DNA from 2 places in the Allobosea sp. 29B genome. Region 2 is predicted to be linked to the other one. Evidence: predicted binding sites of a transcription regulator. Region 2 holds the regulator's gene; the other holds the start of a gene.
The links. The regulator LexA, encoded in region 2, represses DNA repair genes until DNA is damaged. The targets are predictions, from matches to a motif close to TGTTCNNNNTGTGTTCNG.
Positions count from the first base shown of each region.

Region 1 (4,450 bases), 1.8 Mb from region 2:
GGTCAGCAACGCGATTCCGGCCGAGGCGAAGGCACAAGGTGACATGCGGGCACTGCGCATGGCCGATTTCGACCTGATCGAGGCCGCGGTGAAGGAGCGCATCCAGAACAAGCTCATCCCCGACACGGTGGTGGAGGCGACATTTACCCGCGGGCGCCCGCCCTTGGCGCCGACCGAGGCCAGCAAGGACCTGGGCGCGCATGCCAAGCGCGTTTTCGGCGAGATCGGCCGCCCGCTGACCATCGCCGAAAGGGCAAGCGGCGGCGGAACCGACGCAGCCTATGCCGCGCTTCAAGCCAAGGGGCCGGTGATCGAGGGCTTCGGCCTCAGGGGCTTTGGCTCTCATTCGAATCAGAACGAGTACGTCGCGCTCGATTCGATCGTGCCCCGGCTCTATCTGCTCGCCCGCATGATCACCGACGTATCGCGCGGCGAAGCGAAATAGCCGCTCGCCGCGGCCGGGCTAACGGCAACGCTTGAGTTCCGCCGCGTCCTCGCCGACATTGGCGGCGCTGCAACAAGGGTTCGCACATGCGTTGGGAAGATTACCGCCAGTCCGAGAACGTCGAGGATCGGCGCGGCGGTGGTGGTGGCGAATATGCCGGCCTTCCCGGCGGTCGCGGTGGCATCGGCATCGGCACCATGGTCGTGCTCGGCCTGCTCGGCTGGGCGCTCGGCATTGATCCACGCCTTTTGATCGGCGGCGCCGAGATGATCGGCGGCATCGGCGGACGCAGCGCGCCGACACAGGAGCAGCGCAAATCGGCCGGCCCGCCGCAGGACGAGATGGGCAAGTTCATCTCGGCCGTGCTGGCGCAGAACGAAGACATCTGGACGAAGGTGCTGCCGCAGCAGGCCAACCGGAAATACGTACCGCCCAAGCTGGTGCTGTTCAGCGGGGTCGATCGCTCGGGATGCGGCACGGCCCAGTCGGCGATGGGGCCGTTCTATTGCCCCAACGACCAGAGGGTCTATCTCGACCTCTCCTTCTTCCAGGAGATGCAGCGCAAGCTCGGCGGCGGCGGCGACTTCGCCTATGCCTATGTCATCGGCCACGAGATTGGCCATCATATCCAGAACCAGCTCGGCATCCTGCCCAAGGTGAACGAACTGCGCCAACGGATCTCCGAGCGCGAATCGAATGCGCTGTCGGTGCGCGTCGAATTGCAGGCCGACTGCTTCGCCGGCGTCTGGGCCTACAACCTCCAGGCGATGGACCGGATCGAGGCCGGCGACATCGACGAGGCGATGCGAACAGCTTCGGCGATCGGCGACGACAAGCTGCAGCAGCAGGGCCGCGGCGTGGTCGTGCCGGATTCCTTCACGCACGGCTCGTCGGCGCAACGTACCCGCTGGTTCAACACCGGCTTCAAATCGGGCTCTATGCAGAGCTGCGACACCTTCCGCACCAACCAGCTCTGAGCCTCAGAGCTCGGCGCGCTCGCGGCGGACCGTAAGCCGGCGCGGCGCACGCGCCAGCCGGCCGGAGAGGATCTGCTTCTTGGGCGCGAGCAGCCCCGCCCTGACGCCGCGCGAGCGCAGCGAGACCGCGCCCCATTCGCGCAGCGCCGCAGCCATGCCGCGCAGCGGCATCAGCGCCGGCCGAGCCGCTGCGGTCAACAGATGCCGCTCGATGCTCGGCGTCCATTGCGGCTCGGGCAGGTCGCCGGCCTCAAGCAGGATCACCCAGTCGCCGCGCGCCTGGGCGACTCCTGACGACCAGGCCTCGCCGGCCTTGGCCTTGACGTAGCTCGCACCGGTCTCATCGGCGAGCCGCGCGATCGCGGCGTCGTCGCCATCGTCGACCACCACGGCATGGCCGATCACGCCCTTGGCGACCGCTGGAATCAGCACGGACAAGGTCGCGGCCAGCGCCTCGGCGTCACGATTGGCCCAGATGACGGCAGTGATCATGAGCGATCAGCTTATGACGCAGTGCAACATGTCGCAATCCTGTCACTTGCCTTTCGTTCTCTATATGTTCACATTCCTTGGTCTCGGAACATCCGATTCCGCCGAGGAGACGAAGCCATGCTGCAGGCCAGACCCTCAGCCAAGACGCAACCGCTCAAGCGCCGCGACAGCGAGCCGGGCACGGTCTCGGCACCGGTGCGGCTCGCGCCGGTCGATCCGCTCGCCCATATCGGCAGCCAGATCGACCCTGACAGACGGCGCGGACGCGGCGCGACGATCAACCCCGGCGGCCGCTATGAGGCAGAACAGCGCATCAGCGAGGATGATGGCTGGGGCTCGCTCGGCGAACTGCCGCCGTTCAAGACCGAAGTCTCGGTCGAGAAGCCGCGCACGATCATTACACGCAATGACTCCCCGGATATTTCGTTCGACCGCTCGATCAACCCTTATCGCGGCTGCGAGCATGGCTGCGTTTACTGCTTCGCGCGGCCGAGCCATGCCTATCTCGGCCTCTCGCCCGGACTCGACTTCGAGAGCAAGCTGACCGCCAAGCCCGATGCGGCGCTGCTGCTTGAGAAGGAACTGTCCTCGCCGAGCTACCAGCCGCGCACCATCGCGATCGGCACCAATACCGACGCCTACCAGCCAATCGAGAAGAAGCTCAGGATCATGCGTTCGATCCTCGAGGTGCTGGCGAAGTTCAACCACCCGGTCGGCATCGTCACCAAATCGGCGCTGGTGCAGCGCGACATCGACATCCTCGCGCCCATGGCGGCAAAGGGGCTGGTCAAGGTCGCGCTCTCGGTGACGACGCTCGATCCTAAGCTTTCCCGCAACATGGAGCCGCGCGCCGCCGCCCCGGCCAAGCGCATCGAGACGATCCGCAAGCTGTCGGAAGCCGGCATTCCGGTGACGGTGCTGGTCGCGCCGATCGTGCCGGCGATCAACGAGCATGAGATCGAGCGCATCCTCGACTCCGCCAAGGCTGCGGGAGCTCGCGAGGCCGGCTATGTGCTGCTGCGCCTGCCGCTCGAGGTGAAGGACATCGTGCAGGACTGGCTGGTGACGCATCACCCCGACAAGATGCGCCATGTCGTCTCGCTGATCCGCTCGACCCGCGGCGGCAAGGACTATGATGCCGCCTGGGGCCAGCGCCAGGTCGGCTCCGGCCCCTATGCCTGGATGATCGGCAGGCGCTTCGAAATGGCGGCCGAGCGGCTCGGCTTCAACAGCACGCGGCTGCGGCTTCGCACCGACCTCTTCGTCAAGCCGGAGAAGGAGAAGGCGCAGTTGAGCTTGTTCTGATCCCGCATACCCACGGATGTCATCCCGGACGCAGCGAAGCGGAGGTCCGGGATCCATGCCTGAGCCGTTCCGGAATGGATCCCGGGTCGGACTACGTCCGCCCGGGATGACCGGTTGGATATGGATCGTGGCTGGTGGACAAGATGCAATTCCGGCAGACCTTCAGGCCACGATCTGGCATAGCCGGGCCATGACCGCCGATTTCAGCCGCGAGCAGGCCGCGATGATTGCCGGGCGCGCCCGCGTCGCCGGCGTGGACGAGGTCGGGCGCGGTCCGCTCGCAGGCCCGGTCGTCGCGGCCGCCGTCATCCTCGACCCCTCGGCGATCCCCGACGGACTCGCCGATTCGAAGGAGCTCAGCGCCCAACGCCGGGAAGAGCTCTGCGTGCTAATCCTCGCCAGCGCGCTTGCTGTCGGCGTCGGCAGCGCCTCGGCGACCGAGATCGACACGATCAACATCCGGCAGGCGACGCTGCTTTCCATGCGGCGCGCGGTTGGAGCACTACCGCTATCGCCCGATCTCGTCCTGGTCGACGGCAACGATCCGCCGGCGCTGGCCTGCGGCTGCGAGGCGATCATCGGCGGCGACGGGCTGATCGCCTCGATCGCCGCGGCCTCGATCGTCGCCAAGGTGATGCGCGATCGGATGATGGCGCGGCTCTCGCTCACCTACCCCGCCTATGGCTTCGCCAGCCATGCGGGTTACGGAACGGCCGCGCACCGCGCCGCCATCAAGGAAAAGGGTCCCTGCCCTGCGCACCGCTATTCCTTCGCGCCGATCAAGGGTGTCTGGACGAGATAGCGGCGACGACCGGGCTCGTCATTCTCGGGGGAGCGAAGCGCCGACCCGAGAATCTCATGACGAGCAGGCGGCAACCGGAGCCTCTTCCGGCCCGAGATACCCGGGTCGAGCCCGAGCATGACGCTTGCCCCAACGGCAGCCAGGCGCCGCTTACCCTTCCTTAACTTCCGTTACGAATTCCCAAACATATTCAAAGGGCTAGGCAAAATCTGCAGCCCCAGAATGGGACGCATTTTTTTCAACCTGGAAACCCGCCCTTTACCCTGACCGGCCAGGATCGCGACTGTTGAAGTTGCGTAACGGTCTTGGCGTCATGAGTACCTCGCGTACCGGGACCGCCAGCGCTCCCGTCCGGATTCAGGTTTCGCGTACCGGACGGCCCGCGCTGGGGGCCCGGATGAAGGCCAAGAGCCTTCTCCACTCTCAGAT
Region 1 is NZ_LR733817.1:3,619,566-3,624,015, reverse strand. Features, by position in the region: gene GV161_RS17525 (glutamate carboxypeptidase) at 1-445, shown strand, start outside; gene GV161_RS17520 (neutral zinc metallopeptidase) at 532-1,422, shown strand; gene GV161_RS17515 (glycosyltransferase family A protein) at 1,426-1,914, opposite strand; gene GV161_RS17510 (PA0069 family radical SAM protein) at 2,032-3,219, shown strand; gene GV161_RS17505 (ribonuclease HII) at 3,410-4,021, shown strand; gene GV161_RS17500 (site-specific DNA-methyltransferase) at 4,335-4,450, shown strand, end outside.
Region 1: GV161_RS17510 (PA0069 family radical SAM protein) is a predicted target of LexA. The motif match lies at 1,969-1,986, and genes of this name have one in related genera.

Region 2 (16,584 bases):
CACCAGGCTGGTCGGCATCAACAACCGCGACCTGCGCAGCTTCGAGCTCAACCTCGCCGTCACCGAGCGCCTGGCGCCGCGCGTGCCGAAGGACCGCCTGCTGGTCGGCGAAAGTGGCATCTTCACGCATGCTGACATCGCCCGCCTGCAGGCTTGCGGCGTCGACACCTTCCTCGTCGGCGAGAGCCTGATGCGGCAGGCGGACGTGGCGGCTGCAACGCGCGAGCTTCTGACAGGCAAGGCCACCGAGGCGGCAGCGTGAGCCGCCTGACCCATCTCGACCAGAAGGGCGAAGCCCATATGGTCGATGTCGGCGACAAGGCCGAGACTGTCCGGGTCGCCGTCGCCGAAGGCCATGTGGTGATGCAGCAGGAAACACTCGCCATCGTCCGCGATGGCGAGGCCAAGAAAGGCGATGTGCTCGGCACTGCCCGCCTCGCCGGCATCATGGCCGCCAAACGCGCCCATGAGCTGATTCCGCTCTGCCATCCGCTGCTCTTGAGCAAGATTTCCGTTGACCTCACGATCGACGAGGGCCTGCCGGGCGTACGCGTGCGCGCCGAGGTCAAGCTCACCGGCAAGACCGGTGTCGAGATGGAAGCGCTGACCGCCGTCAGCGTCGCCTGCCTCACTGTCTACGACATGGTGAAGGCGGTCGATCGCGCCATGCATATCGAAGGTATCCGACTCGTGCATAAATCCGGTGGCAAGTCCGGAACCTACGAGATCGCAGGACCATAGGCATGAGCCTCACCCCCGTCCCGGTCGCGCTCAAGGCGCTGCTCGACAGCGTGCCCGGTCCGACTAAGGCCGAGACGCTGCCGCTGGCACACTGCGCCGGCCGCGTGCTGGCCGGGGATGTCGCCGCGCTCAGAACCCAACCGCCCTTCGCCAATTCGGCCATGGACGGCTATGCCGCCCGCGCCGCCGATCTCGAGCCGGGCAAGGAGCTCAAGGTCATCGGTGAATCCGCCGCCGGCCGTGGCTTTCCCAGCCCGGTCGGCCCGGGCGAGACGGTGCGCATATTCACCGGCGCGCCCATCCCCGATGGCGCTGACGCGATCCTGATCCAGGAGCATGCCGAAGGCGTCGGCAGCCCGGTCATCCGCGTCACCAGTCCGGCGAACAAAGGCCAGTTCATCCGCCCGGCCGGGCTCGATTTCGAGACCGGCGAGATCCTGCTGAAGGCCGGCCGCCGGCTCGACAGCGCTGCGCTCGGCCTCGCCGCCGCTGCGGGGCATCCAACCCTGTCCGTCCGCCGCAAGCCGCTGGTCGCGATCCTCGCTACCGGCGACGAGCTCGTCCTGCCCGGCGAGCCGGTCGGTCCCGACCAGATCGTCGCCTCCAACAGCTTCGCGCTCGCCGCGCTGATCGAGCAGGCCGGCGGCACGGCGCTCGACCTCGGCATCGCCCGCGACAACCATCCCGACCTCGCCAACAAGATCGACGCGGCACGCAAGGCGTCCGCCGACGTGCTGATCACGCTGGGCGGCGCCTCGGTTGGCGAGCACGATCTCGTCCAGGCGGCGCTGAAGGCTCAGGGCATGGAACTCGGCTTCTGGAAGATCGCGATGCGCCCGGGCAAGCCGATGATGATGGGCCGGCTCGGACCGATGGTCGCGCTCGGCCTGCCCGGAAACCCGGTCTCCTCGATCGTCTGCGGCCATCTCTTCGCGATGCCGCTGGTCGAAGCCCTGCTCGGCATCGCCGAGCCCGAGCGCGATCGCAGCGAAGCCGCCATCCTCGCCGTCGATCTGCCGGCCAATGACGAGCGCCAGGACTATCTGCGCGCCACTGTCGAGACCATCGATGGCGAGCGGCGGGTCAGGCCCTTCGCCAAGCAGGATTCCTCGATGCTGGCGAACCTGTCGCGCGCCGAAGCCCTGGTGATCCGCCCGGCCTTTGCCGAAGCGGCCAAAGCGGGCGATCCCTGCCGGATCATCCGGTTGCGCTAGCCAGAGTTCCAATCCTCACACCTTGTCATTCCGGACAAGCCGCGTCAGCGGCGCCGATCCGGGATCCATTCCGGAACCTCATTCGGAAAGGCTCCGGAATGGATCCCGGGTCTCCCATTCGGTCGCCCGGGATGACAACGCTCTGGAAGCATGCGTTCTGCTCGGGCAATCCCTTGCGGAACACAAAGCGAACAGCTATGGTGTTCGTGCTTTGTTTCGATTCTAGCCCGAGAGGCGAGCGGCGCGACCATGCTGACACGCAAACAGTTCGAACTGCTTCGCTTCATCCATGAGCGCCTGCGCGAATCCGGCGTGCCGCCCTCCTTCGACGAGATGAAGGATGCGCTCGACCTGCGCTCCAAGTCGGGCATTCATCGCCTGATCATGGCGCTGGAGGAGCGCGGCTTCATTCGCCGGCTTCCGAACCGGGCCCGCGCCCTCGAAGTCATCAAGATGCCGGACGGCATCGGCGGACCGCAGGCGCAGCGCGGCCGCTTCAGCCCCTCCATTGTCCAGGGCGGCCTTGGCCAGACCCCGCCTGCCCCCGCCCCGGCAGCCACTCTGGCAAAGCCGCGCCCGGCTGCTGAAGAGAACGGGCGTTCGACGGTTTCCATTCCCGTCATGGGCCGCATCGCTGCCGGCACGCCGATCTCGGCGATACAGGATCGCAGCCATAGCGTTACGATGCCGGCCGACATGCTCGGCGGCGGCGAGCATTACGCCCTCGAAGTCCGCGGCGATTCGATGATCGAAGCCGGCATCCTCGACGGCGACACCGTCGTGATCCGCAAGCAGGACACCGCCAATACTGGCGACATCATCGTCGCCCTGATCGACGACGAGGAAGCGACGCTGAAGCGGCTGCGCAAGCGCGGCTCCTCGATCGCGCTCGAGGCCGCCAACCCCGCCTACGAGACGCGCGTGCTCGGGCCCGACCGGGTCAAGATCCAGGGCCGGCTCGTCAACCTGATGCGGCGCTACTGAAGCGCCTCGGCATCCTGTGCCGACTCCGCAGCTGCTGCGGCAGTTGCCGGAGCAGGTGTTGATTCGGGCGCTGGCCTCGGTTCCGGTCGCGCCCGGGTCCATGGACGCAGGCGCGTGACCTCGTCGGCCGTATAGGCGCGCCAGCCGCCACCAGCCGCGTGATAGGCGGTGGCGCCGTCGCGGATGAGCGCGCTGCGGTCGATCAGGCGGGCAGCGCAAGGGGCTGTCCAATAAAGTGACGTCACCACGAGGTCGGCGCGCTGGCAGTCTTCGACCAAGGCAATGCGGTCGCGCGTATAGGCGACGCTGCGCCCGTCCGGCAGGCGGATGATGCAGCCGCGCGCATCGCAAGCGGCGCCATTGCGCAGCGCCGCATCGTCAGGCGCGCGCGAATCGCCGTCGGCATGCAGCCATTGCGTCAGCACGAAGCGGCTCGGCTTGCCGGCCAGCACCATCTTCCCCTCCTGCCCCCGCACCAGCACGCCCGAGCCGTCACGCTCGATCAGGATGTCGGGCCGTGACGGAGCCGAGGCCAGCGCCAGCCCGCCGACCAAGGGCAGCGCGGCAAGGAAGCGCAGCGCCGTCGTCCACAAGGTCAGCCAGAGCAGCGACAGCGAGAACAGGATCAGGGCGGTCGAGCCGAAAGCAGGCAGCACTACGGTCGAGCGGTCGATGCCGGCGACCCAATGGGCAAGCTGGAGCACATAGCCGGAGGCCCAGCCCATCAGCGCCCAGGCCGGCCAGTCGAGCCCGAACGGATAGGCGAGCACGCCGAAGACCGCGGCGGGCATCACGATCAGCGAGACGAAGGGCAGCGCCAGCGCATTGCCGAGCAGGCCGAACGGGTTGAAGGTCTGGAAATGGTAGACGCCATAAGGCGCCGTCGCCGCGGTCGCGACCATGGTGGTCGTCAGAATGCCGACGGCCGAGAGCCAGAGCGGCCGCAGGGGCCAGGGCCATGCGGCGGCCGCGGCATCGGGCACCCGCTCCTGCCAGCGCTCGGCAAAAGCGATCAGCGCCGCGACCGCACCGAAAGACATCTGGAAGCTCGGCCCGAGTAGCGCCTCCGGCTCGCGCAGCAGCACGATGATCGCGGACAGAGCGAGGTTGCGCATGGAGAGTGCCGGCCTGTCGACCAGGATCGCCCCCAGCATGACCAGCGTCATGATCAGCGAGCGCTCGGTCGCGACATCGGCGCCGGAGAAAATGCAATAGGCGGTGGCGCCGAGCATGGCGGCGAGCGCCGCGAGCTTCTTCACCGGCCAGTGCAGCGCCGCCGTCTGCGACAGCGCGAGCAAGGCCCGCACCAGCCAGAAGATCGTGCCGGCAGCGAGCACCATATGCAGGCCGGAGATCGAGACGATGTGGTAGATGCCGGCGGCGCGCAGGTCGTTGTTGGTCGCCTCGCTGATCAGCCCGCGCTTGCCGGTGACGAGGGCCGCCGCCATCGCTCCCGCCTGCCCGCCGCCGCTGGTCGCGATGCGCTCGGTCAGCGCGTTGCGGGCCTGGTCGATCGCGACCGCCAGGGCGAGCCGGCGCGGCATCGGGATCGGGGCCGGTGTGAGCGCGATCTTGCCGGCGATGTTGCCGACGGCGCCGACACCCTGGAAGAAGGCATCGCGGGCAAAGTCGTAGCCGCCGGGGCGCGCCGGGCCTGGCGGCGGCAACAGGCGAGCGGTCGCGCTGATATGGTCGCCGGGCTTCAGCGTCGTCACCGGCGTGGTGACGCGCACCCGCCGAGGCCGCTGCCCGGGATCGACGCCCGGCAGGTCCGTGACCTGGATGACGATGCGCACGCCCTTCTCGCGCTGTTCCAGTGCCTCGACGAATCCGGTGAGCTTGCCGACATGATTGCGGGCGAGCGCCGGCGCCGCGATGTTTGCCGTCCGCCAGGTCGCGGCCGCAAAGCCGGCAAAGGCTGCCGCGATCGCGATACAGACCGCCATGACGGCGCGGCGCCGGCGCATCAGCAACGCGGCGAACGCAGACAGCACCAGCCCGGCCAGGGGCGCGGCCAGCCCCGGCTCGCGATCGGCCAGGAAGTAGAACAGCACACCGGCGCCCATGCAGACCGGCAGCCAGTTGAACAGGCGGCGGCGCTCCACCTCGGTTTCGAGTGCTCTACGGAAGCGGCCGCCCCAATCGGGCAGGACAGCAGATAGTGGCTGGGAAAAATGGGCGACGCGTCGCAAGCGCGCAGGCAGAGCCAGCACGTCCACCCTGCTACGGCGCTGTTCTGGCCCGTAGGAGAGCATCAGTCCCCCGTCGCGGCCGCGCGATGATCGTGCCCCCTCCCCGCAGGAGGCTCTTAACGGCAGCCGGCAAGCCATGTTACAGCGGCGGCGCCGGATGTCAGCCCCGGCCGAGGCCCGTATCCCAATCGCCCTCGCCTCACGCTTACCCGTTCCGCCGGAGCCTCCCTTCATGAGTGACACGGTCGTCACGCGCTTCGCGCCGTCGCCTACCGGATTCCTGCACATTGGCGGCGCCCGAACTGCGCTGTTCAACTGGCTCTATGCCCGCCGTCATGGCGGCAAGATGCTGCTGCGCATCGAGGATACCGACCGCGAACGCTCGACAGAGGGCGCCATCGCCGCGATCCTCGACGGCCTCGCCTGGCTCGGCCTCGATTGGGACGGGCAGACGGTCTACCAGTTCCAGCGCGCCGCCCGCCATCGCGAGGTCGCCGAGCAGATGCTCGCCGCCGGCAAGGCCTATTACTGCTATGCGACGCCGCAGGAACTCGACGCGGAGCGCGAAGCGGCGCGCGCCGAGGGCAAGCAGTGGCGTTATGACGGACGCTGGCGCGACCGCGACCCGGCGACCGCGCCCGAAGGCGTCAAGCCGGTGATCCGCCTCAAGGCCGAGCAGACCGGTGAGACCGTGGTCGAGGACGAGGTCCAGGGCCGCGTCACCTGGCAGAACGAGAATCTCGACGATCTCGTGCTGCTGCGCTCGGACGGCAACCCGACCTATATGCTCGCCGTGGTCGTCGATGATCACGACATGGGTGTCACCCACATCATTCGCGGTTCGGACCACCTGACCAATGCCGCCCGCCAGACGCAGATCTACCAGGCGCTCGGCTGGACCGTGCCGAGCATGTCGCATATCCCGCTGATCCACGGGGCGGACGGCGCCAAGCTGTCGAAGCGGCATGGCGCGCTCGGCATCGAGGCCTATCGCTCGATGGGTTATCTGCCGATCGCATTGCGCAACTACCTGCTGCGCCTCGGCTGGAGCCATGGTGACCAGGAGATCTTCTCTCCCGAAGAGATGATCTCGCTGTTCAACCTGTCCTCGATCGGCCGCTCGCCGGCCCGCTTCGACTACGCCAAGCTCGAGAACCTCAACGGCCTCTATATGCGCGAGTCCGCTGATCACGAATTGATGACGGCGCTGAAGGCGATCTGGTCGGAAATCGGCCCGCCGCGCGGCATCGGCACAGAGCCGTCTCCCGAGCTGGAGGCCAAGCTGATGGCGGCCATGCCCGGCCTGAAGGAACGCGCCAAGACGCTGATCGAGCTGATCGACAGCGCTTCCTATCTCTACGCCCAGCGCCCGCTGGCGCTCGAGCCCAAGGCGGCCGCCTTGCTCGACGAGGCTGCGCGCCAGCGTATGCCGAAACTGGCAGAAAAGCTCTCGGCGGTATCGGATTGGGCGCCGCCGCCGCTGGAGAGCGCGATCCGCGATTTCGCCGAGGAGAGCGGCGTCAAGCTCGGCCAGGTGGCGCAGCCCCTGCGCGCGGCGCTGACCGGCAAGACCACTTCGCCCGGCCTGTTCGACGTGATGGCGGTGCTCGGCCGCGACGAGGTGCTGGCGCGCCTCGCCGACGCGGCCTGACGCGTCAGAAAGGCTAATGACCGCTCGGTTGAACCCCTCGCGGAATTGGTCTAGCAACGCGCTGCGGATCGGCTGCTCCCGCTGCCGGTCCGGCATAAAAAATGCTTCAAAATCAGTTCGATGAACCCTGCCCGCCCGGACGTCCCGACATTCCCGTCATGGAGCCGTCATCGTGGGCCGTTCGGATGACGCCGGAACGCGACACGCAGCCGGTGCCCCCCGTTCGACCGGGCACATGACTGAAGAACGAGCCTGAAAGGATCGGACCCATGAGCGGAAATACCAGCCAGTTGGCTGTCGAAGGCAAGACCGTCGACATGCCGGTCAAAGCGGGTTCGATCGGGCCGTCGGTCATCGATATCAGCAAGCTCTACGGCCAGACCGGGATGTTCACCTACGACCCCGGCTTCACGTCGACCGCCAGTTGCGAGTCGCAGATCACCTATATCGATGGCGACGAGGGCGTCCTGCTCCATCGCGGATACCCGATCGAGCAGCTTGCCGAGCACGGCGACTTCCTCGAGACCTGCTATCTCCTGCTTTACGGCGAGCTGCCGACGGCGGCGCAGAAGGCCGACTTCGACTATCGCGTCACGCGCCACACCATGGTGCACGAGCAGATGGCCCGCTTCTTCCAGGGCTTCCGCCGCGATGCGCACCCGATGGCCGTGATGGTCGCCTCGGTCGGCGCCATGTCGGCTTTCTATCACGACTCGACCGACATCTCCGATCCGCAGCAGCGTATGATCGCTTCGATGCGGATGATCGCGAAGATGCCGACGCTGGCGGCGATGGCCTACAAGTACACGATCGGCCAGCCCTTTGTGTACCCGCTCAACTCGCTGGACTACACCTCGAACTTCCTGCGCATGTGCTTCGCCGTGCCGGCCGAGGACTACAAGGTCAATCCGGTTCTCTCGCGCGCGATGGACCGCATCTTCACCTTGCACGCTGACCATGAGCAGAACGCTTCGACCTCGACGGTCCGGCTCGCCGGCTCTTCCGGCGCGAATCCCTTCGCTTGCATCGCCGCCGGCGTCGCTTGCCTGTGGGGCCCGGCGCATGGCGGCGCCAACGAGGCGGCGCTGAAGATGCTCGAGGAGATCGGCAGCGTCGACAACATCCCGAAATACATCGCCAAGGCCAAGGACAAGAACGATCCGTTCCGCCTGATGGGCTTCGGTCACCGGGTCTACAAGAACTACGACCCGCGCGCCAAGATCATGCAGAAGACGACGCATGAGGTCCTGGCCGAGCTCGGCGTCAAGGACGACCCGCTGCTCGACGTCGCCATGGAGCTCGAGCGTATCGCCCTGCACGACGAGTACTTCGTCGAGAAGAAGCTCTATCCGAACATCGATTTCTATTCGGGCATCACCCTCAAGGCGATGGGCTTCCCGACCTCGATGTTCACCGTGCTGTTCGCGCTCGCGCGCACCGTCGGCTGGATCGCGCAGTGGAAGGAGATGATCGAGGATCCGTCCCAGCGCATCGGCCGCCCGCGCCAGCTCTACACCGGTTCGCCCAAGCGCGATTACACGCCGATCGGCCGTCGCTGAAAAGCGCCGCGCTGGAATAACAAGGGCCGCGACGGAACCCCGTCGCGGCCTTCATTGTTTCCAGTGATTGATGCATCCAATGCAGATGATGGTTGCGCGCAGCGCGCTACAGTCGCCGACCCACAAAGGAGTGTCCTCGCCCATGTCGAAAACCGAAGGTCTCAGCCGCCGCGGCTTCATGGCCGGCGCATCGGCCCTGCCTCTCGCCGGCGCCGCCTTCGCCCAAGCCCCGTTCCCGACGCGGCCGATCTCGCTGATCGTGCCCTTCGCCGCCGGCGGCTCGACCGACATCGTCGCGCGCCTTGTCGGCCAGAAGATGGGCGAACTGCTCGGCCAGTCGATTGTGATCGACAACCGCGCCGGCGCCGGCGGCAATATCGGCTCGACCGCGGTGGCTCGTGCCACACCCGACGGCTATACCCTGCTGCTCGGGACGATCTCGACCCATGCGTTGAACCCGGCGATCTTGAAGACCGTCACCTTCGACGCGGTCAAGGATTTCACGCCGATCTCGCTGCTCGCGGTGGTGCCCAACGTCATGGTCGTGCATCCGAGCTTCCCGGCCAAGACCGTGCCGGAGGTGCTGAAGCTGCTGAAGGACAATCCGGGTAAGTACTCCTACGCCTCCTCGGGCGTCGGCACGCCGCTGCACCTCTCCGGCGAGCTGTTCAAGTCGCTCGGCGCCGTCAGCATGAACCATGTGCCCTATCGCGGTGCCGGCCCGGCGCTGAACGACGTCGTCTCCGGCGCTGTGCCGATCATGTTCGACAACCTGCCCTCCTCGGCGCAATTCATCCGCAGCGGCCAATTGCGCGCCATCGGCGTCACCACCAAGGAGCGCGTCTCGTCCTTCCCCGACCTGCCGACCATCGCCGAGAGCGGGCTCGCCGGCTACGAGACCTATACCTGGAACGCGCTGTTCGGCCCGGCCAACATGCCGCGCCCGGTGGTCGACAAGCTCAACGCCGCCGCCAACGACTCGCTCAAGGACGCCAATGTGAAGCAGCGCCTGGAGGACGTCAGTGCGGTGATCGTCGGCTCGACGCCGGAGGCGCTCGGCGAGCACGTGAAGGCCGAGCTAGCGAAATGGGCGCCGATCGCCAAGGCGTCTGGCGCGGTGGTCGAGTAATCGGCAGTTAGCCGCCTGTCGGCTCACGAACAAGGGCGAGCGCCGCACTGACGGCGTTCGCCGCCGGGCTTGGGCCCGCGCTGCGCATGGTCTGCTCGACCGTCGCGAAACCAGCGAGCTGGCGCTGCCGGGCCGGGCCATCGGCTGTTGCGGCGAGAAGCGCTCCGGCCAGGGCCTGCGGCGAAGCCTCATCCTGGATGAATTCCGGCACCACGCTCTCGCCGATGATCAGATTCGGCAGGATCACGCTCGGCAGCTTGATCAGTCGCCGCGCCAGCACGGCCTCCCAGGCTGCACCGCGATAGGCCGCGACCGTCGGTACCTGCGCCAATGCCAGTTCGAGCGTCACCGTGCCGGAGGCGGCCAAGGCGGCTCTCGCCTCACGAAAGACCGCGAGCTTGGCCGCCTCGCCCGTCACGATCTCCGGCTTGATGTGCCAATCGGCGGTGATCTGCGTGATCGCCTCGACCAGACGCGGTACGGCGGGCAGCACGAAGCGGGCCCGCGGCAACTGCTCGGCGACCAAAGCGACCGCTTCGCCGAAGGGCGGCAGCAAATGCCTGATCTCCGAACGCCGGCTGCCTGGCAGGACCAGGATGGTCGGAGCCTCCAGGTCGTCGCGGCGCGTGGCCTCGTCCGGTCCCGGGCGATACTCTTGCAACCGCTCGATCAAGGGATGGCCGACATAAACGGTTTCCGGTCCACCTAGCCGCTTGAGCGCGGCCGGCTCGAACGGCAAGAGCGCCAGGATCCGGTCGACATGCGGCTTCATCCGCTTGGCCCGGCCCTGCCGCCAGGCCCAGACGCTCGGGCAGACCCAGTGCGCGATCGGCACGGCCGGGGCGAGCCGCCTGACCTTCCTCGCGACGCGCAGGCTGAAATCGGGCGCATCGATGGTGAGCAGGAGATCGGGCTTGAAGGCGGCAGCTGCTCGCGCCGCGTCCGACATCCGGCGCAACAGCAGCGGCAGGCGTGCCACCACCGGGCCAAAGCCCATCACGGCGATGTCTTCCTGCGGAAAGGCGCTATGCAGCCCCTCCGCGATCAGGGCCTCGCCGCCGACGCCCGAAAGCTCGAGCGAGCGTTCGCCCAGCACGTCGCGCAGCCGCGCGACGAAGCGGGCCCCGAGCGCGTCGCCTGAGGCTTCGCCGGCCACGATGAACAGCCTGAACGGGCGCGTCACGCCACGCCCTCGATGAACAGGCCCGAGGCATCCGCCAGCGTCGCCAAGCGCTCACGATCGCCGATCAGAACGCTACCAGCCTTGACCGCGATGCCGGCAAGGCCTGCGGCGGCGACACGCGCCACGGTGTCCGGGCCGATCGCCGGCATATCGACCCTGAGGTCTTGGCCGAGCTTGGGCGCCTTGATCAGCACGCCGTCGCCCTTGCTGGGCTTGAGGCGCCCAGCCTGGACCAGGCCGGCGACGCGCTCGATCATCGCGTCAGTGCCTTCCGCCGCTTCGACCGCGACGACGCGGTGGTCGGCGACGATCGCTGCCTGCCCGATGTCGAAGGGCGAGAGCATAGCGAGCAAGTTGAAGCCGGTCGCAATCGCCTCGCGCGCGACGGCAGATGGCTTGTGGCGCCCGAGCGCTCCAACCGGCGCAACGAGATCGGGCGCGAGATCGGCCGGCCCGACGACACGCAGCCCCTGGCCCTCGAAGAAGGAGACGACGCCGCGCAGCAGATGGTCATCGCCGCCCTGGAAGGCGCGGGCGAAATGCGGCAGGTATTTCAGGGTCGACAATTCCGGGGCCAGCGAGCCGAAGCTCGGCCGCGGCAGGGCGCCGACCATGACAATCTCGTCAATCTGGCGACGCTTGATCTCGTCGAGAAAGCGCCCGAGCTGACCCAGGCGGTATTCCCTGGCATCGTAGGCGGCATAGTCGGCCGGATCGCCCGCGCCGGTGAGCACGGCGACATAGACGCTGGCGCCCTGCGCCACGGCCGCGCCCGCAACCCGCACCGGATAGTCACCACGGCCGGCCAGGACAGCGATACGCCGCCCCTGCGGCCGCCCTGCCGCATCGGCCGCCTTTGTGCTCACCGCTCGGGCGCGTTCACGTCGCGCGGCACGGAAATGCCCCGATCGCCACCGGCGCGGATGAAGTCGAGGATCTCGTGGATCAGCGGATGCTCGGCGAACTCGGCAGCGACGTCTTCGACCCGCTCCGAGAGCGTGCCTTCGTCGGCGAAGAGCAGGCGATACGCCCGGCGAAGCTCGTGGATCTGCTCGCGCGAGAAGCCACGGCGCTTGAGGCCGACAAGATTGAGCCCGGCGAGATGGGCCGGATTGTCGCGCACCATCCCGAACGGGATGACGTCGAGCAGGACACCCGAGCCGCCGCCGATGAAGGCATGATCGCCGATCCGAACGAACTGCTGCAGCCCGGTGCCACCGCTGACGATGACGAAATCGCCGACCGTGACGTGCCCGGCGCACATGACGTTGTTCGAGAAGATGACGTTGTTGCCGATCACGCTGTCATGACCGACATGCGAGTTGGCCAGGAACAGGCCGCGATCGCCGACGACGGTCTTCATGCCGCCGCCCTCGGTGCCCGGATTCATGGTCACGCCTTCGCGGATCACGCAATCGGCGCCGATCGTCAGCGTCGACTGCTCGCCCTTGTACTTCAGATCCTGCGGCGGGTGGCCGATCGAGGCAAAGGGATAGATCTTCGTGCGCGGTCCGATCGTCGTGCGCCCGGTAACGACGACATGGCTGATCAGCTCGACGCCGTCACCAAGGGCGACATCGGGACCGACCGTGCAGAACGGGCCGATCTTGACGCCCGCGCCGAGCTTGGCGGACGGGTCGACGATCGCCATCGGATGGATCGAGGTGCTCATGGCGGATTCCTGCGGCTGGTCGGAAGCGGGAGCGTGCATCGCGGTCCCCCGGCTCACACGACCATGGCCGACAACTCGGCCTCGGCGACGAGTACGCCGTCGACCCTGGCTTCGCCACGGTAGAACCAGATGTTGCGCTTGTGCGCCAGCTTGGTCAGGTGGAAGCGCAGCGTGTCGCCCGGAATGACGGGCTTGCGGAACTTCGCCTTGTCGATCGTCGTGAACAGCACGGTGGTGACCGCAAGATCGTCACTGCCACGCGCGCTGACCACAAGCACGCCCGCCGTCTGCGCCATCGCCTCGATCATCAGCACGCCGGGGAAGACCGGGCGGCCGGGGAAATGCCCGGTGAACTGCGGCTCGTTGAAAGTGACGTTCTTGATGCCGACGCCGGACGCGTCCCCGTCGATCTCGACGACCTTGTCGACCAGCAGGAACGGATAGCGATGCGGGATGCAGGCCATGATCTTCTGGATATCGGCCACGCCGAGCGCTTTGGTCGCATCCGTCATCGTGTCGTTTCTCCTCGAACGCCCTGCGCCCCGCGCCGAAGCACGTCACCTGTCATACAAAGCTGCTTTTGCCGGAAGTCGGCGTGAGATCAAGCGTTTTCGCCGCCGCTCGGCCCTTTGCCGCGCTTGGCCACGAGTTGCTTGAGCAAGGCAGCCTCGCGCGCCCAGCTCAATGCCGGCTGCGCCGGATAGCCGCCATAACGCGCCCCGCGCGGAACGTCCCCGGCAACACCGCTCTGCGCCGCGATCTGCGCGCCCATGCCGATGGTCAGGTGGCCAGCCAGCCCGACCTGCCCGCCGAGCACGGCGAAATCCTCGAGCGTGCTGGACCCGGCCATGCCGACCTGGGCGCAGATCACGCAATGGCGCCCGACCACGCAGTTATGGCCGATCTGCACGAGGTTATCGATCTTGCTGCCCTCGCCGATCACCGTGTCGCGGCTGGCGCCGCGGTCGATCGTCGTGTTGGCGCCGATCTCGACATCGTCCTGAATGATGACGCGGCCGACCTGCGGCACCTTCACGTGCCCTTTCGGGCTCATGGCGAAGCCGAAGCCGTCCTGGCCGATCCGTGCGCCCGGATGGATGATGACGCGGTTGCCGATCAAGGCCGCCTGCAGCGTCGAGCCTGCGCCGACCGAGCATTGCCGCCCGATCCGGACCTGTGGGCCGATGACGGCGCTCGGGCCGATCACCGTGCCGGCGCCGATCTCCGCGCCCGGGCCGATCACCGCGCCGGGATCGACCGTGACATCGGCCTCAAGCCGTGCCGTCGCATGCACGAAGGCGCCGGGAGCAACACCGGCCGAGCCGAACATCGAGCCCGGCCGCAGCGCCTGCGGATGGAAGGTCGACAGCAGCTTGGCGAAGACATGGTAGGGCGTCGGCGTGACCAGGGCGACGGTACCAGCCGGCACGCGCTCGGCGAAACGCTGGGAGACGAAGCAAAGTCCGGCCGCCGTCCCGGTCAGCGCCACGACATATTTCGGGTTGTCCATATAGGCGGCATCGCTGCCACCCGCTGTTTCGAGTGGCGCGATGCCCTCGATCCGGCGCTCGGGATCGACGCCTTCGGGCAAGGCGACACCCGACAAGGAAGCGACCTCGCTGAAGGACAGCGAGGTCGCGATCGGAAAGAAATTGGGATCTGCCATAAATTATCCGTTGCAGGGCGCGGGAGCGCCCCGCCGGTCAGAAGCGGGCGCCGCCCGAGAAACGGAAGGCCTGCGTACGGTCGCCGCCGTACTTGGCAGTGATGCCAGTGCGCGGATCGGTTCCGATCTGACCATCATCCTTCGACAGGGCATAGGCATAGTCGAAGCGGATCGGGCCGAGCGGTGACTGCCAGAGCAAGCTCACGCCGATCGAGGAGCGGATGACGTTCTTGTCACGCACGCAAGCAACGTTGTTCTGGTAGGTGGAGGAGCCCACGTTGACGTTGAACTGACGCCCCTCCGAACCAGCCGGGCAGCCCAAGAAGCTTCCGTTGGTAATGCTCTTCGAGCCACCGTCATAGTTGAACAGCGTACCGGCATCGGCAAAGATTGCGCCCTTCAGGCCGAGATCGCGCGGCAGACCGAAGATCGGGAACTGCACTTCGAGCGAGCCACCGAAATAGGTGGTGCCGCCGAGTGCGTTCGCGGTCGGGTCGTTCGAGACGTCGCGCGGGCCAATACCGGACGGCGCGAAGCCACGCACCAGCGTCGGTCCGAGGAAGTAGTGGTCGATCATGCGCAGATCGCCGCTGGTCGCCTGGACGTGGCCGCCCTGAATGCGAGCGATACCAACGAAGTCCTCGAGGAACTCCTTGTAGTAACGGGCATCCGCGCTGACGCGCAGGAACTTCGAGTCGCCACCGACGCCCGCGAACTCCGGCTTGATCTCGGCGACGAAGCCGTTGCGCGGGTTCTGGTAATTGTCGAGCGAGTTGTAGTTGAAGTTCAGGCCGACCAGCGAGGTCAGGGTCGTGCCCTGAGCCTCCTTGACCGCGACCGTCGCTTCGCCGTTCGTCAAGCAGTTGAAGGTCTGCGAGGCAGCCGAGGAAGAGCCAAACCCCGGAGTGATCCCGTCGAGCGGCCGGGAGCAGTCGTTATACGGCTTCGCAGCAGTGTTCGGGATCTTGATCTCGGTCGTGTAGATCGAATAGCGCGGCGTGATCGAGAACTCCTCCGTGATCGGGAAGGAGAAGCGGACCTGGCCGCCGGTCACGCGGCTCTCGAAATAGCCGATATTGGTATTGTCATTGAACTTCGAGAAGAGATCGAAGCCCGCCGCGATCCGATGGCCGAGGAAATACGGCTCGGTGAACGAGAAGTCGATGCCTTGGGTGCGCTGGCCCATCGTGCCGGCGATACGGACGAACTGGCCGCGACCGAGGAAGTTCGACTCCGAGAGCGAGACTTCGCCGATGATGCCGTCCGAGGTCGAGTAGCCGCCGGCGATCGAGAACGAGCCGGTCGCCTTGTCCTCGACGTCGATGTTGACGACCACGCGGTCGGGCGCGCTGCCCGGCTCGTTGGTGATGCGGACCTTGTTGAAGAAGCCGAGATTGTTCAGGCGACGCTCGGCGCGGTCAACGAAGACCTTGTTGTAGGCGTCGCCTTCACCGAGATCGAGCTCGCGGCGAACGACATAGTCACGGGTCCGGGTGTTGCCGCGCACGTTGATGCGCTCGACATAGACCCGCGGGCCTTCCTCGACGACATAGGTGATGCCGATCTGCTGGCCGGCCGCGTCACGCTCGCCGCGCGGGCGGACCTGCGCGAAGGCATAGCCGCGCTTGGCCACCTCGGTGGTCAAGGTGACCAGCGAGCGCTCGACGGCCTCGGCATTGTAGGTGTCGCCGGCAGAGGTGTTGACCAGCGACTGCAGCGCAGCCGGATCGACGTCGCGCAGACGGGAATCGACCGCGACATTGCCGATCTTGTATTGCGGGCCTTCATCGAGGGCGACATCGACGACCCAGCCGCCAGCCGCATCGTCGAAGCGCGCATCGCTCGAAACGATGCGGAAGTCGGCATAGCCGTTCTTCAGGTAATAGCGGCGAATCAACTCGAGATCGGAATTGATCCGGTCGGGATCATAGACGTCGGAGGTCTTGATCCAGCTCAGGAAGTTCGACTCGGTCGAGGTCATCAAGCCACGCAGGCGCGACGACGAGTAGACGCCGTTGCCGCTGAAGTTGATCGACTTGATGCCGGTCTTGCCGCTTTCCGAGATGGTGAAGACCACGTCCGAGCGGCCGTTCGGCAGCGGCTGGATGCGGCCGCTGATCGTGGCGAGGCCATACCCGGCGCGGCGATAGACTTCCTTGAGGCGCTCGACGTCCGCATCGATGAGCTGCTGGCTCAGCGGACCACGCGCCTTGGACTGGACCTGACCGAGCAGTACCTCGCCCTTCAGGCGACGGTTACCCTCGAAGGCGACGCGATTGATCGTGTCGTTCTCCTGCACGGAGACGACGGTCTGCGCCCCGCGGCGGCTGACCTGAACGTTGGAGAACAGGCCCGTCGCCATGAGACTCTGGCGAATCTCCTGCGGGTTGTTCGATCCCTGACCTGTCGCATAGGAGCGGATCGTCTCCGCATCGACACGACGGTTGCCTTGGACAATCACGGACTGCGCGAACACCACGCCGCCGCTGACGGCCACCATGACGGCCGCAAGTCCGACTGATCGAGAGAGCCGCATGCGCAAGGACCGGCTCTGAAGCGTCGACGTCATCGGGTCGCCTATTCCATTCTTTGG
Region 2 is NZ_LR733817.1:5,405,751-5,422,334, forward strand. Features, by position in the region: gene trpC (indole-3-glycerol phosphate synthase TrpC) at 1-262, shown strand, start outside; gene moaC (cyclic pyranopterin monophosphate synthase MoaC) at 259-741, shown strand; gene glp (gephyrin-like molybdotransferase Glp) at 744-1,955, shown strand; gene lexA (transcriptional repressor LexA) at 2,205-2,939, shown strand; gene GV161_RS26200 (ComEC/Rec2 family competence protein) at 2,933-5,044, opposite strand; gene gltX (glutamate--tRNA ligase) at 5,364-6,782, shown strand; gene gltA (citrate synthase) at 7,052-8,341, shown strand; gene GV161_RS26215 (tripartite tricarboxylate transporter substrate binding protein) at 8,520-9,470, shown strand; gene lpxB (lipid-A-disaccharide synthase) at 9,478-10,653, opposite strand; gene lpxI (UDP-2,3-diacylglucosamine diphosphatase LpxI) at 10,650-11,519, opposite strand; gene lpxA (acyl-ACP--UDP-N-acetylglucosamine O-acyltransferase) at 11,516-12,325, opposite strand; gene fabZ (3-hydroxyacyl-ACP dehydratase FabZ) at 12,379-12,837, opposite strand; gene lpxD (UDP-3-O-(3-hydroxymyristoyl)glucosamine N-acyltransferase) at 12,927-13,991, opposite strand; gene bamA (outer membrane protein assembly factor BamA) at 14,029-16,491, opposite strand.